Regions from separate parts of the Arthrobacter sp. NPDC093139 genome, predicted to be linked through region 2. Evidence: riboswitches for the same ligand, from Rfam matches in the RefSeq annotation. Region 2 holds a riboswitch; each other region holds the start of a gene.
The links. A riboswitch is a leader RNA that binds a small molecule or an ion and turns the genes downstream of it on or off. The one in region 2 is predicted to bind cyclic di-AMP.
Positions count from the first base shown of each region.

Region 1: linked by a shared signal. The riboswitch ahead of ACIP90_RS18985 (C40 family peptidase) and the one ahead of ACIP90_RS04185 (NlpC/P60 family protein) in region 2 are both predicted to bind cyclic di-AMP.
Region 3: linked by a shared signal. The riboswitch ahead of ACIP90_RS01740 (M23 family metallopeptidase) and the one ahead of ACIP90_RS04185 (NlpC/P60 family protein) in region 2 are both predicted to bind cyclic di-AMP.

Region 1 covers NZ_JBIVOO010000016.1:60,727-65,519, forward strand. Annotated here, with positions in the region: gene ACIP90_RS18980 (M23 family metallopeptidase) at 1-796, shown strand, start outside; cyclic di-AMP (ydaO/yuaA leader) riboswitch at 911-1,104, shown strand; gene ACIP90_RS18985 (C40 family peptidase) at 1,175-1,849, shown strand; gene ACIP90_RS18990 (NlpC/P60 family protein) at 1,951-2,730, shown strand; gene ACIP90_RS18995 (HNH endonuclease) at 2,953-3,453, shown strand; gene ACIP90_RS19000 (molybdenum cofactor guanylyltransferase) at 3,477-4,079, shown strand; gene ACIP90_RS19005 (DUF6457 domain-containing protein) at 4,113-4,463, shown strand; gene ACIP90_RS19010 (molybdopterin molybdotransferase MoeA) at 4,460-4,793, shown strand, end outside.
Region 2 covers NZ_JBIVOO010000002.1:226,573-231,365, forward strand. Annotated here, with positions in the region: gene ACIP90_RS04170 (hypothetical protein) at 205-972, shown strand; gene ACIP90_RS04175 (VOC family protein) at 1,160-1,435, shown strand; gene ACIP90_RS04180 (GGDEF domain-containing protein) at 1,586-2,539, shown strand; gene ACIP90_RS04185 (NlpC/P60 family protein) at 2,613-3,410, opposite strand; cyclic di-AMP (ydaO/yuaA leader) riboswitch at 3,414-3,611, opposite strand; gene ACIP90_RS04190 (GTP pyrophosphokinase family protein) at 3,753-4,793, opposite strand, start outside.
Region 3 covers NZ_JBIVOO010000001.1:342,118-346,910, forward strand. Annotated here, with positions in the region: gene leuA (2-isopropylmalate synthase) at 1-212, shown strand, start outside; gene recO (DNA repair protein RecO) at 299-1,051, shown strand; gene ACIP90_RS01730 (isoprenyl transferase) at 1,054-1,902, shown strand; gene ACIP90_RS01735 (class I SAM-dependent methyltransferase) at 1,974-2,624, opposite strand; cyclic di-AMP (ydaO/yuaA leader) riboswitch at 2,865-3,039, shown strand; gene ACIP90_RS01740 (M23 family metallopeptidase) at 3,045-3,887, shown strand; gene ACIP90_RS01745 (alpha/beta fold hydrolase) at 3,925-4,793, opposite strand, start outside.

The sequences.
Region 1 (4,793 bases), on a different contig from region 2:
CCGCGCTACCGGCTCCGCTGCCGAGCCCCGCACGCCCGTAGCGGTCGCCGCTGAGCGACCCCGCGATGCGCAGCGTCAAGCGCGGAAGCAACGCAGTCCTTTCCGTCAGGTCGCTGACTTCGCCGCTGCCAGCGGAGTCGGGCAGAAGGTCGGCGTGGCCCTTGCCGCCTCGGGCCTCCTGCTGACCGTCACAGTGCCCGCCACGAGCCCGGTCCTGGCCTCGGCCGACCACGGCGCCCCGGCCGCCGCAGGTGCCGCCACGGGGCAGCCAGAGGTCTCCGCCGAGGCGGCAGCCAAGATTGACTTCAGCCGCACCTCCGTTGCGACAGCCGGTGACCCGGATGGCAAGCTCAAGCAGCTCCTGAGCGCCCAGTCCGCCGGCAGTATCAGCCGCGCAGCCTCCGTCGGCAGCCTTGGCATGCCCTTGGCGACCATGGTGAAGTCCTCGCCCTTTGGATACCGCGTGAGCCCCATCACTGGCGGCGCCGGAGAGTTCCACCGTGGCCAGGACTTCGCAGCCCAGTGCGGAACAGAAGTGTATGCAGCGGCCAGTGGCACGGTCACGTTTGCCGGCTGGCACGAGTTTGGCGGCGGCAACAGGGTTGTCATCGACCATGGCAACGGCCTCGAAACCACGTATAACCATTTGTCGTCATCGAGCGTTCAGGTTGGCCAGAAGGTCAGCCGGGGCGACACGGTGGCACTTAGCGGGACCACCGGCGCATCCACCGGCTGCCACCTCCACTTTGAGGTGATGGTCAACGGAGAAGTCGTGGATCCCGAAGGCTGGCTGTAAGCAAAGCCGATGGAGAGCTCTCAGATTCTCGTGACACACCGTGACCTGAATGTGACATTCCCTCCGAACTGTTGTACCGTCTAAACCGCGTCAACTTTTCCGAAGTTGACGCCCTTGAGTGGATTGCCTAACTCTGCCACCGCTCAAGGTCCGTTCGCATTACATCGTCTGGCAGGGGCGGGGGAACCAATTTTGGTCTTCGCAAGAAGGCCTTGGGGTTAAGTCGCAAAGCTTCCCAGGAAGCGGCGCGGCCGGGTGACTCCCATCCGAATCCGACAGCTCACCTCGTAGGCATTGGGAGAGGCTACCTTCGTGTCTTCACGCCACAATCTTGCGCGCCACCGTGCGCAAACGGTTCGTAAGAACCCGCTGGACTCCGTGTCCAAGGCAGTAAGCGCCAATGCAGGCACAGTAGGTCGTCAGGCAGCAGTCATTGCGGCCGCTTCAGGTCTCGTCCTGAGCGCCGGCATGCCAGCCAACGCATCCGACGCCAACATCGGTGTTTCCGCCTCCGCTGAGTCCGGATCCCAGGCGGCACAGCTTGCTGTGACCGCCGCGCCCACCGCAACCGTCTCCTTCGAGCGTCCTGCCGTTACCACCGAGGCAGCCCCCGTCATTGAGACAGTCGCGCCCCAGTCCAGCGACGACACGGCCAGCCCCGAAGCTGCCGTGGAGACCATCGCGGCCAAGGCCGGGAAACTGGTTGACGCCGCAGGCTCGGGTGCAACGTCAGGTCTCGCGGGCATCGCCTACACCGGCATCGGCAGCCCGTACGTCTGGGGTGGCACCACTCCCAGCGGCTGGGACTGCTCCGGCTTCACCCAGTGGGTCTACGCACAGGCGGGCATCAGCATTCCGCGCGTCAATGCGTGGACAGCCATGAAGCCCACGTCGACTCCCGCCCCCGGCGACCTGGTCATGCAGAACGGCGGTGCCCACGTTGGCATCTACGTTGGCAACGGCATGATGATCAGCGCGCTGAACCCCTCGCAGGGCACCATCCTGCATGCAGTGTCCGCCACGGGCACGTCCTCGTTCTACACCCTTCGCTAAAACCCCCCATTCGAGACGATTCGGCGTACCCCCAAGACGCCGGCGCGTCGCTAAACCGCGGCCTGCTACAAGCGGGCCGTGGAACACGAAAGAGAGAAATCATGACTACACGTGCGACCATTGCACGCCACCGCGCCGAGGTCACCAAGACCAACTCGCTGTCCGTCATTGCCAAGGCTGTCGGCGACAACGCCGGCGGAGTAGGCCGTCAGGCTGCTGTTATCGCTGCCGCCTCCGGACTCGTTCTGACCAGCGGCATCGCCGCCAACGCCGCTGAGACCAACGTTCAGCGCGACTCGGCTTCCACGTCCACCCTGGAAGTCCAGTCCTTGGCGTCGGCACCGATTTCGGCTGCATCCAGCATCGCCATCTCCTACGAGAAGCCGGCGATCACCACCACCCCGGCCCCCGTGGTTGAGGCTCCCAAGCCGGTCGTCAACGTCCAGGAAGCCGCGCCTGCCGTGGAAGCCCCGGCCGTGAAGGCTGCTCCGGCAGTTCAGGCCACCGCGAAGGTGGAAGCTGCACCTGTTGCCAACACGTCCTCTGCAAGCGGCAAGGGAGCTGCCATCGCCGCTGCCGCGTACGCCCAGTTGGGCGTCTCGCAGGACTGCACCATGCTGGCCACCAACTCCCTGGCCGCCGTGGGCATCAACTACCACGGCTGGCCGGCAGGCTACCTGTCCCTCGGCCGCACTGTCAGCGCTGCCGAAGCCAAGCCGGGCGACCTCGCCTACTACCAAAACGGCGGCATGGGCCTGGCCCACATCGCTGTCTACGTCGGCAACGGCCAGGCTGTTCACGGTGGCTGGAACGGCGGAACCACCGCGCTGTTCAGCGTCAACGTCGGCTCCGGCCCGGTCTTCATCCGCGTCGGCGGCTAAGCCACGAGCAAAGGCTTAAAAGGACCCCTGCCCCCGCGGCAGGGGTCCTTTTGTCTTAAAACTGCCCGGGCTGAACACCGACACGCCGTGGCCGAATGTTAGGCCGATTCGTCGATATGCGCTAAGAGTGTTTACTCTTGTGGTGTCGATCCATAGCCCGGACATGCAGAGGGCAGCCGGCCCTCGCGCCTCTGCCGGGTGCGGCCGTGAAGAGGTATGCGCATGCGCACGCTCGTTCTTAATGCTGGATATGAACCCTTGGCGGTTGTAACCTTCCGCCGGGCGCTGGTTCTTGTGCTCACAGGAAAAGCCAGCGTGGTTGCCGAAGGTGACGATCCCGTCGTGGGGCCGAAGGACATCATGGGCCGCCCCTCCGTGATCCTCCTGAACCGTTATATCCGGCCGCGCTATAACATGGTCACCGCAGTGAGCCGGCGCGGGGTGCTGCGCAGGGACGGCCACCGGTGCGCATACTGCGGCAAGGCAGCCCACACCATAGACCACGTCCAGCCGAAATCGCGGGGCGGTGCGGATACCTGGGAAAACCTCGTGGCGGCCTGCCTCCGGTGCAATAACGTCAAGGGGGATCACACCCCGGCGGAAATGGGCTGGAAGTTGCGGTTCGTCCCGGCGCCTCCCGTTGGCACCATCTGGCAAATCAAGGAACTGGAGAAGCCGACCCCCGCGTGGGATCCCTTCCTGCTTCCGGAGACGGCCGCCTGACCTGTCCGCACTAGGCTTGGTATGTGTACTTCGATGCAGTCATTCTGGCCGGCGGCCGTTCTTCGAGGCTCGGCGGATCGCCGAAGGCCGAACTGATCTATGAGGGTGAGACCCTTCTGCACCGGTCGATTGCGGCCGCCCGAGGTGCGCGCCGCATCGTAGTCGTGGGCCCGGAAGCCCACGACCTTCCGCCCGGTGTTTTGAGCTGCCGGGAGGATCCGCCGTTCGCCGGGCCTGCCGCCGCGATTGCGGCCGGCCTGGCCCTGCTGGAGTCCCCGGCCCGTCCCGGGGATGATGCCTATGTTCTGGTTCTGGCATGTGACATGCCCCGCGTGGCTGATGCCGTGCATGCCCTTCTGGAAGCGCTGCACGGCGGCGACGGCGTCATGGCAGTTTCCGGCGACGGGCGGCGTCAGCCATTGGCAGGTTTTTACCGCACGGCTGTGCTGGAACGCGCGGTGGAAGAAGCAGCGGCGCGGAACGCTTTGAACCATGGGTCAGTTTTCGCTCTCCTTGCTAGGCTTGACGTACAGGCTGTCACCGTGCCCGCCGGCTCCACAGACGATGTGGATACCTGGGACGATGCCGCCGCATTGGGAGTGGACGCCAGCAATCATCCGGGCTGAACGTCGCAGCCGCAGTTGAGATTGGAGGCAGGCATGAAAAGCCAGGACGAAACGCTTGAGGAGTGGTGCCGTCTACTGCTGCGGGCTTTTGAGCTCGAAGACGTGCAAGTGGATGTCAATGAGGTGCTGTCCCTTGCCGGGGTGGCCGCGCACTCGGTGGTCCGGCCCGCAGCGCCGCTGACCACCTTCATTGCCGGATTTGCCGCCGGGCTCGCCTCAGGTTCGGGCCAGGCGCCTGACTCCACATCGATGAAGGCGGCCATGGACGTTGCCCGTTCCGTGTCCAAGGCCTACTCGGCCGATGAGGCAGGGGATGACTCCTTTCCGCCGGCCGCAGGCAGCTCCAGCAGCGTAGCGGCTCCCAGCGGGACACCGGGGGAATGACCGCTTCCCCCGGACATCCCGCAGCCGAGGCCGCCCAGCCGGCCACCAACCCAGCCGGGAACGCTGCATCGGCCGAGGACGACACAGACGCACTGCCCGCGGACAGTGGACCCGCGGACAGTGGAATCGTGTCCGCGGATCCACCTGCCACGCATGCGGCACACACCTGGGAAGAAGCACGGCAGGCCGCCTTTGACTGCGCTGCTCCAATCCCTGCCGGCCGTGTTCCGCTGCGGGAAGCTTTGGGCAGGACATTGGCGGCGGACATCACCGCGCTGCAGGACATTCCGCACTACGCTTCGTCCGCGATGGACGGCTGGGCCGTCAACG
Region 2 (4,793 bases):
TGAGGCCCTGACTACGGCGGCGTGGCTGTCCTCGCGCTGCACCTCCGCATGGTGTAGTTCCTTCGCTGTTGTCCTGCTCGGATGACCGCCCCAGGAAAGCCAGAATCTTACCCTGACTGTAACTCTTGGCCGTCTCCCGGAAACTTACCTATCGAGCGGGACGTCAGCCCGCCGTCGAAATAAGACATTGGGGGAGATGCAGAAATGAACTCGAATCGCGCACGATACTTCACGACGGTCACCATGGCCGGCTTTGCCGCCAGCCTCGTACTTGCCGGATGTGGGCCACAGACAGGAACTGATCCTGCCGCCGGCTCCCCGAACGTGGCGATCAGTGACACGACCGAATCCGCGCCGATGCCAGTCTTCGCGCCGGCTTCCACGGCAGGAGCGGTGGCACGGGCCGCCAGTGCGGTCCCGGCGTTAGTGCTGTCCGCCTCAGCGGCGAAGCCGGCGGCCCCAGCGCTGAAGACCTTCATATTCCCGGATGGACACATCTCGTTCGCCTACCCGGCGACATGGACGGTGCGAACCGTGCTCCCACCTGCCGGCGTCCCCGGCGTTGAAGCGATCGTCGCCGACGGTTCCGGCAACGATCTGCTCTCCTTGGGCAATGGCGGCGCTGCTGGTTGTGTTGGCGGTCCCGTGTCGCGTCGAGTGTTCGATCAAGCGGCGGTTCCGGGAATGACCGCATCGGACGGCAGGGAGCCCGTTTTCGGGTTCGTCGTGGAATCCTATGGCGATGGCGGTGGCGAGGCCTACTTCATGGGGCTGAGCGAGCCCCGATCCCTGGAGGAAGGCGAGGGCGTATCATCCTGGTGCAATCTCGTGCCAACAGGTAATGGCGGTCTGAGCAGCCGTGTTCTTTTCAACGATCCCGGGTTTCCGAACAGGGGCGCAGCCAGAGCCTGGATGGCAACCGACCAATACGCCCAACTCAAGGCGCTGCTGGTAAGTCTGACCTACGCCTAAGAAGACCCGCACCGGCCGGGGGAAGTGACCACGCTATGAGGAGTTCAACCTTCCAGGGAGTCGAGATCATTTTCTCCCGGCCGTGGCGCGGGTCGACCCAACAGCACCATAATTGGGCCATGATTGGTTCCTGGCATGCCACCGTCTTCGACTGCGCGGATCCGGATCCGCTCGCTAATTACTGGGCATGATCCGCGTCCGGGATGATCCTGGCTGGATCACGATTGGTGGTGCCGAGGATCGACCTGCCCTGGCGTTCCAACAAGTGGAGGACTACCGGCCACCGCAGTGGCCGGGGCAGGAAGTTCCACAGCAGGCACACCTCGATGTGCGTGTGAAGGACCTCAACGAGGCAGAGCGGCAGGTACTTGAGATTGGAGCGACGTCCCTCAACCGGGGCACTGATGCGTTCCGCGTCTATTTGGACCCGGCAGGGCATCCATTCTGTCTCGTGCAGTGGTGACAGGAAGATGCTGGGGAGCCAGACCAAGGGTCTATTGGCAACAGGCTGCTGAGTCAGCATCGCGATGTCTTCCGCGCCCTGACTGGTGAACCGTGGGCCGGTGCGATACCGGTGCGATGCTGGTCAGCACAACGGGTGGGGATTCGGGGGTTGGGGAATGGTGCTGGAAATGTCCTGCTGGTCGCCGGGGCAGGGAGCGCCTGGGCCGGTGCCCGTTCGCTGCGGACGCCGAAATTCAACTTCTGGCTTTTCAGCGCCGTTCCCGTCGTGGCTGGCGTGGCTTCTGCCCTCGACAATCCTGGCGAGAACGTCTGGTCCGGGGGCGCCGTTTTTCTCGCGTCGATGTCGCTGATGATTGCCCTCACCGCACGCGAGCTGTGGCGTTTGGAGCCCGGGTACACGCGGGTCCGAATTCCAATGGCCATCGCCGCAGCCGGTGTTTCAGTGTTCTACCTGGGCCGGCTGACCGTCTTTATCGCTGCAGGCCCCGACAGCCCGACGTTCGTGACCTACTTCGGATCCGCCGTGACCACCCTGGTTACCATGGTGCTCCTGGCAGTGGTCTCCTTCAGCATGGCCGGGCTCAGCACGGAGCAGCACACACGGGCGCTGACAACCGTCGCCAGCCAGGACGGGCTCACGGGCTTGCTCAACCGGTCGGCATTCCTGGATATGGCGTCCACACAGCTCCGCCGCGGCCGGGGCAGCAAGAGCGGGGGAGCGCTGATCCTCGCGGATCTGGACCACTTCAAGGCCATCAACGACACCCATGGCCACGCCGCCGGCGACCTGGCGCTTCAGGCCTTCGCCGACGCCTGCCGTGCAACGGTCCGCTCCACGGACCTCGTGGGGAGGTACGGCGGCGAGGAATTCATCGTGTTTGCCCCGGGCGCGAGCCCCTACTCCGCGGAGATCATCGTCAAGGAAATCAGCCGCCGGCTCGCCGAGGGGTCGGTTCCCGACGTACCTAGAATGCCCACCGTCAGCTACGGCATCGCTGCTGTGGACGCGGGGGTGCTGAGCCTTGACGGGCCGATTGCAGCCGCTGACGCCGCGCTCTATGAGGCCAAATCCCTCGGACGGAACCGGGCAGTTCTCGGCTAGCAGAAGAAGCCGGTGCCCCGCTGCCCCCAAGGCAGCGGAACACCGGCTCCGGCGTAAGCAGGCTTCGGCGTTGTCAGGCGCCGGCGCGCACGAAGGTGACGGGGCCGGTGGCAGTCAGCCAGGACAGCGGGTGAACCACGGTCTCGTTGACGCCGTTCATGCCGCCGCTGAGCACCTTGCCGTTGCCCACGAAGATTCCCACGTGGCCGGACTGGACCACCATGTCGCCGGGCTGGGGAGTGGACACGACTTTGCCGTGGTTCATGAACTGCATCGGAGCAAGGTCGCCCACCCGGATGCCGGAGGCGCCGAGTGCCTTTTCCACCATCGCGGTGCAGTCCTGGGTGATGCCCAGCTGGGCGTAGGCGGCCGACACCATCGAGGCATTGATGCCGCCAGCGGCGGCAGCGGGAGCCTTCGCGGGCGCCGGTGAGGACTTCACGGTGATCTTCGGTGCAGAGACCTTCGGGGCGGGCGCAGGCGCGGCAACAGGGGCTGCGGCAGGCGCTGGAGCTGCGGCCCGCTGGGCCGTCGGCTTTTCGACGACGACGGGCTCCTGCACCACGGGGGCAGGGGTGGACTTCACCGCAGGTCGCTCGAAGGCGATCTTGACGCTGGAGCTGGCGCTCAGGGGTGCCTGGACCTGGCTGGCGGCCGTGGACGCCGACGCGGGGGCGGCGTCCTTCTGGGCCGGCGCGTTGGCGGCGTTCGCTGCCATGCTGCCGGTGAAGGCGAGTCCCGATGCCGCGAGGATTACGGTTGCCTGGCGTCCCAGTCCTCCGGCATTAGCCGTGACAGCACGCGATGCGGATACGAACGGATTCGAACGGCCGGCCGCTGCGCGGCGGGCACGGGTAAAGCGTGACGACATGAAGGAGCCTCTCCCGATGCCTGCGAGGTGAGCTGTCGGATTCGGATGGGAGACACCCGGCCGCGCGCCCTGACAAGTTCAGGAACTGCGTGGCTTCACCCCAAGGCCCTTTCGTGCGGGCCAAAATTGGTTTCCCCGTCTCTGCCGTGCATGGTCTGTGAACGGATCCCGGGCAGCGGCAGAGTTAGGCAATCAGCGCGGGAGTGCCTTCCTCGGTGAGGAAGGCACATCTTCCACGGTACGGGAGCCCTTTCCAAAAGTCACATTAAGGTAACGGAGGTGTGTCGCGCGCCGGGTGCTGACTATTCGTGCTGGTAGGGCGGAACCCAGCCCTGCCGACGCCTACTTCTTGGTTTGGCGGTACCGCTCGATCTGTTTCAGCCGCCGCAGGAGGCTGTCGCGCCGCGGGTGCGGGACGGCGTCGGGCTCCTCGGCGGTGAGGTCGATGTGCTTCGTCCCGTACTGCCAGAGGAGGAGGTCATCCAGCAGCCGGTCCGGGCCGGGGGAGTAGCGGTGGTCCAGGGCCTTGCGGACCTCGGTGATCCTGTTGGCGCTGAGCAGTCCGGCGAGCTGGACCGTCTGGTTCAGGCCGTGGGCCGCCATGAGTTCGGCGGCCCATCCCCAGTCGTCATCCACTTTGCGATCCACGTGCGGCAGCAGCGTCCGCCAGACGTCGCGGATGCGGTTGGGTGTGAGCGGGGCGGCGCCTTCACCGTCCATGTCCCAGTAGCCGCGGACCTCCTCGTAGCGCTCGTGCAGGTCCGCGAAGGCGCTCTCCACTGTCTCCAGCATGGCGGCTGTGGCGGTGAACTGGCGGTCGAAATGCGGGGTCCAGGCCCGCGGATCCTCTGCCTTGAAGCGGATGTCGTGTTCTATCTCGCTCCATGCATGCGCGAAGACAGTGCGGATCTGGCATTCGAAGAAGTAGCTTCCGTTGGGCTGCGCATCTGGGTTGAAGACCTTCTGGTACTCCTTGACGGCCTCATTCTGGATGGTCCGCAGAATCAGGTGGCGGCTGGAGTAGCCGTATGTGCCGGACTCGATGGAGCCGATGTCCTTCTCACGGTCTCCGCGGCAGTCGAACAGCTGCCGCTGCCGCTTGATGAGGTTGGCCACCACCGCATTTTCCGCAGGAAGCTTGGTGATGACGCGGACACCCACCATGTCATTGAGGGTGCGGAACGGGTCGGGAAACTTCAGGACGCGGGGGCCGCCAGGTTCCAGGGGCTCCTCGGTTCGGGAGATTTTCTCCCGGAAGGAGTCCACGGTCTTGGTGCGGCCGGTCACGAACAGCGGCGTGACCTCGGTGTCCTTGAGCATGGTCCGCAGCATCTGCAGGACGTCACGGGTGACAAGCTTCAGGGCAGGCCGGACGCGCTCATA
Region 3 (4,793 bases), on a different contig from region 2:
TCCTCGGCCAGGACGGCGTGGACGTCAGGGTGCTGGACTACAGCGAGCACGCCCTCTCGGAAGGCGGAAACGCCCGCGCCGCTGCATATGTGGAATGCGCCGTCGGAGAACGGGTGCTGTGGGGCATCGGCATTGACCCGAACACCAGCATGTCCTCGCTGAAGGCAGTCATCTCGGCCGTGAACCGCGCCATCCGGGACGCCCAGGCCTAACCCGTTCAGGTGCGCCGCCGGCAGGGCCGGCGGTGCACCTGCACGCCGAAAAGCAGGGTTTCCTGCAGACAGTGCGAAGATTAAGCGTGGTCCAACAGTCATTTGCAGCGCGTGCCTACCGCGATGAGGCCGTAGTGCTGCGCACCCACAAACTGGGCGAAGCGGACCGGATCATCACGCTGCTGACGAAGCACCACGGCCAGGTGAGGGCTGTCGCTAAGGGCGTCCGCCGCACCAGCAGCCGCTTCGGCGCCCGTCTTGAACCCTTCATGGTGGCGGACCTGCAGCTGGTGTCCGGCAAGTCCCTAGACATCGTCACCCAGGCCGTCGCCAAGGGTGCCTACGGCGGAAACATCGCCGCCGACTACGGCAGGTACACAGTTGCCGCCGCCATGACGGAGACCGCTGAAAAGCTGACAGACGTCGACGGCGAGGCCGGCACCGCGCAGTACAACCTGCTCGTCGGGGCGCTGGCAGCCCTGAGCCGAGGGGACCACACGCCGGAACTGATCCTGGACTCCTACCTGCTGCGCGCGCTGGCCACCGGCGGGTGGGCTCCCAGCTTTACCCGCTGCGCGCGCTGCGGTGCGGCCGGGCCGCACAACGCCTTTTCAGCGCCGCTGGGCGGCATGGTCTGCGGGGAGTGCCGGCCGCCCGGATCAGCGGCCCCGGCCGCCGAGACGGTGACGCTGTTGGGTGCTCTGCTCACCGGAAACTGGACGACGGCGGATTCCTCACTGCCGCTGCACCGGCGGGAAGCGGCAGGCCTCGTGGCCAGTTACCTGCAGTGGCATCTTGAACGTGTCCTGAAATCCCTCAAACATGTGGAGCGTACCTAACAGTGTCCTTGGGAAAGAAGAGCACCCCTGCCCGGCGCCGGACCGCTCCCGTGGTCCCGCCTTATCCGCACCCTTCCGGTGCTGTTGCCCCGGCGATCCCGGCGGAATTCGTGCCCCGGCACGTGGCGATTGTCATGGACGGCAACGGACGGTGGGCCAATCAGCGGGGGCTGCCCCGCATCGAGGGCCATAAGGCGGGGGAGCCTGCGCTGCTGGATGTGGTGGCGGGCGCCATCGAACTCGGCATCAAGTACATCACCGTCTACGCATTCTCCACGGAGAACTGGCGGCGGTCCCCGGAGGAAGTGCGCTTCCTGATGGGATTTAACAAGGATGTGCTGCGCCGGCAGCGGAACCAGCTGGACGACTGGGGCGTGCGGGTGCGCTGGTCCGGCCGCCGGCCCAAGCTCTGGGGATCAGTGATCCGCGAACTGGAAGAAGCCGAGGCCTATACCGCCGGAAACAGCACGTGCACGTTAACCATGTGTGTTAATTACGGTGGCCGCGCCGAGATTGCCGACGCCGTCTCGGCCATCGCGGAGGACGTCGCCGCCGGACGGCTCAAGCCCGGTTCCATCACGGAGAAAACCGTCCAGAAGTACCTCGATGAACCGGACCTGCCCGACGTCGACCTGTTCCTGCGGAGTTCCGGCGAGCAGCGGCTGTCTAATTTCATGCTCTGGCAGTCGGCCTATGCCGAGTTCGTCTTCCTGGACACGCTCTGGCCGGACGTCGACCGCCGCACCCTGTGGGACGCCGTGGGCATCTACGCCCAGCGGGACCGCCGCTACGGGGGAGCGGTGGACGCTGCCGAGACTTCCGTGGCGGCCGCCACCCATCAGCCCGGGTAGGCCGGGGCTTCACCCTCACGACATTCGAAGAAGTTTCCTTGGCACGCGGCACTACTACGCGCGCCCAGGATCTAATGCTGTGGTTTGCCAAGCAGAATGGCGGCCTGCTGGTGGCTTTCCATGGCTCTCGGTGAGCGTACCAGTTGTGCACGTGCCACGAAGCCTTGCTCAGCGAACCGGGTGGCTACTTCCCCGGGGGAGTGCAGTTCTGCTCTGAGCTCGACATCATGTCCGTAGGCATGGTTAATAGTGCGGTGGCCGCTGCCGGCCTGGAAAGCGATGAGCGCCGAGCCGGATGGGCGGAGGACTCTCCAGAACTCCCGCGCAATTGCCGGCAACTCTGCCCGGGGGGAGTGGATGATCGAGTACCAGGCAAGTATGCCGTCGGCAGCAGAATCGGATGCCGGCAGGTCGGTCAACTCTCCCACTTCAAAGCAGAGACCGGGGTGGAGCTGCTGCGCGACCCGGATCATCTGGGGCGACAGGTCCACACCTGTGACGTTCAGTCCCGTGCGGGTCAGGTATTTGCTCATCCGGCCGGCGCCGCATCCGGCGTCGATCACTAGCCGGTCCGCGGAGGTGCGAATGTGGCCCGCGAACTCGTCGACCATGGCCATGTCGAGAAGCGACTCAAAGGCTGTATCGGGGATCACCCTCGAGTAAGCCTCGGCAACCGAATCGTAAGCGGTTCTGACCTTTATCAGGTTCTCGTGGTCAACCATGGACCGAGCCTACCGACACGCCTTGCCTCCTGTTGGCCCGCCGCCACTCCAACCCCGCCCGCCGGCAGCCAGCAGGTCGGATTTAGGGCACCCGTCTAGTCGCTTTCTCCCCGTTCTGCAACTGCAACACGCCATCCTTTACGTAACGAATTTGTAACACCGTGTTTTTCTTGGTTTCATGGTTGATACCACATACCTTCACCGGGTATGCGTGTACCCGCTTCGCCAAACCCCGCCGGCGGTACATGAACCCTTCACTCCAGGCGGGGGCGGAAGACCCATGAAATGACGCCTTTGGGCGTCTTGGGGTGAAGCCTGGCCCTGTCACTGCAGCCTGTGAGGCGCGCGGCAGGGGAGGCCGGACAGTCCACTCGTCCGAATCCGACAGCTAATTTCGCCGGCGTTGAGAGGACCTACGCTGTGCCTTCCCACGACAATCACGGCCTGCGCCGTGCCATTTTCTCGCGCACATCCGGTAAGGGTCGCCACCGGGCAGCCTCATCCCCGGTGCCCAGGCCGCGAGGCCGCGGCCAAAAGCTGGCTTTTGCGGCGGCGGTGACGGGAATGATCGGCATGACCGTGCTCTCCACGGCTCACGCCGCCCCAACAGGGATCTTGGCCATGGGGGAGGTTCCTGCCAGTGCAGTGGCCGCTCCGGCCGCACAACCCTCCCTGCTCGCGGATGCAGGATCGTCACTGGTTTTTGACCAGCCCCAGGTCAAGTCCTCCCCGGCAGCGAAAGCGGCGCGGAAAGCGGCACCGAAAGCGGCGCGGAAAGCGGCATCGAAGCCGGTGCGGAAACCGGCGCTGAAGGCCGCACCCAAACCGGTACGGAAGCTGGCACCGAAACCCGCCCGGGCTTCCGCGCCTTCGGCGGGCCTGCGGGCACCGCTCGCCTCTACGATCGTAACTTCCCCATATGGGCACCGCGTCAATCCCCTGACCGGGGCAATCGGCGAATTACATACGGGGCTTGACTTCGCCGGGGCGTGCGGCACGCCCGTTCTGGCTGCGGCCAGGGGAAAGGTCACCGAGGCAGGCTGGAGCCCATACGGCGGCGGAAACCGGATTGTTGTTGACCACGGCAAGGGACTGAAGACCACATACAACCATCTGGCCAGCATCGGCGTTTCCAAGGGCCAGACCCTGGCGCAGGGTGGACGGATAGCCGCTGTCGGAACGACCGGCAGCTCCACCGGCTGCCATCTTCATTTTGAAGTCATGGTCAATAACAGGACCGTCAACCCCGCCAGCTACCTATAGGCAAACAGGGCGACTTTCTGGCTGCACCTGGCCACTCTCATGGCAGCAGACCGAAGGATTCGTCCTCAGCGGCAAAGCCGTGGATCCACCGGGCCAGCCGCCGGTATGCGTCCGCGCGCACCTCGGCACGGGATAGGAAAACATCGTGCAGGGCGCCGTCGATCCGCTCCACGGACACGCTCTGGCCCAGTGAGAGGGCCCGCACGGCGATGACGTTGACGTCCAGTACTGCGTCCGTCCTGCGCATCTCTTCGGTCCAGAACGGCCCGTTGGCGCTTGCACCGGAAATCATCACCAGGATGGGGATGCCGATATGGAGCCCGCGGGCAACCTGCGCCTGGCCGGCAAGGACTGCGCTGAGCCAGCCGGCGCGGACCGGAAAGGCCATGGGAGGCCGGTACTTGTCATCAAGGGTCCATTCCCCTTCGGCTGAGTTGCTGATGCTGCGCCAGTAGAAGCCGCGCTCGGGCAGGCGGAGCACAGCCTCCGGCCGGAAGCGGGCGAGGGGCTCCACCATGGTCCAGGCGGCCCGCCGGACCAGGGAACTGCCGTGCATTTCCAGCCACGGACTGTTCAGGACCAGCTGTGACACCACCCCCCGATTCCGGCTCACCCACAGGGCCGCCACGAGGCCGCCGGTGGAGTGCCCCATCATCACAAACGACAGCGGCGCCGCGGGCTCCATGGCGGTGATCATGCCGACGGCGGTGCTGATTTCGGCGTCGTAGTTCGCCAAGTCGGCAACGTAACCGCCGTGCGCCTCGGGGCGCAGGCTGCGGCCGTGGTTGTGCATGTCCAGGGCGAAGAACTCGAAGTCCTGGCCGTTCCAGAAGCGTGCCAGTTCAACATTGAAAAAGTAATCGCTCCAGCCGTGCAGGAACAGCACCGCACGGCGCCGGTGCCGCT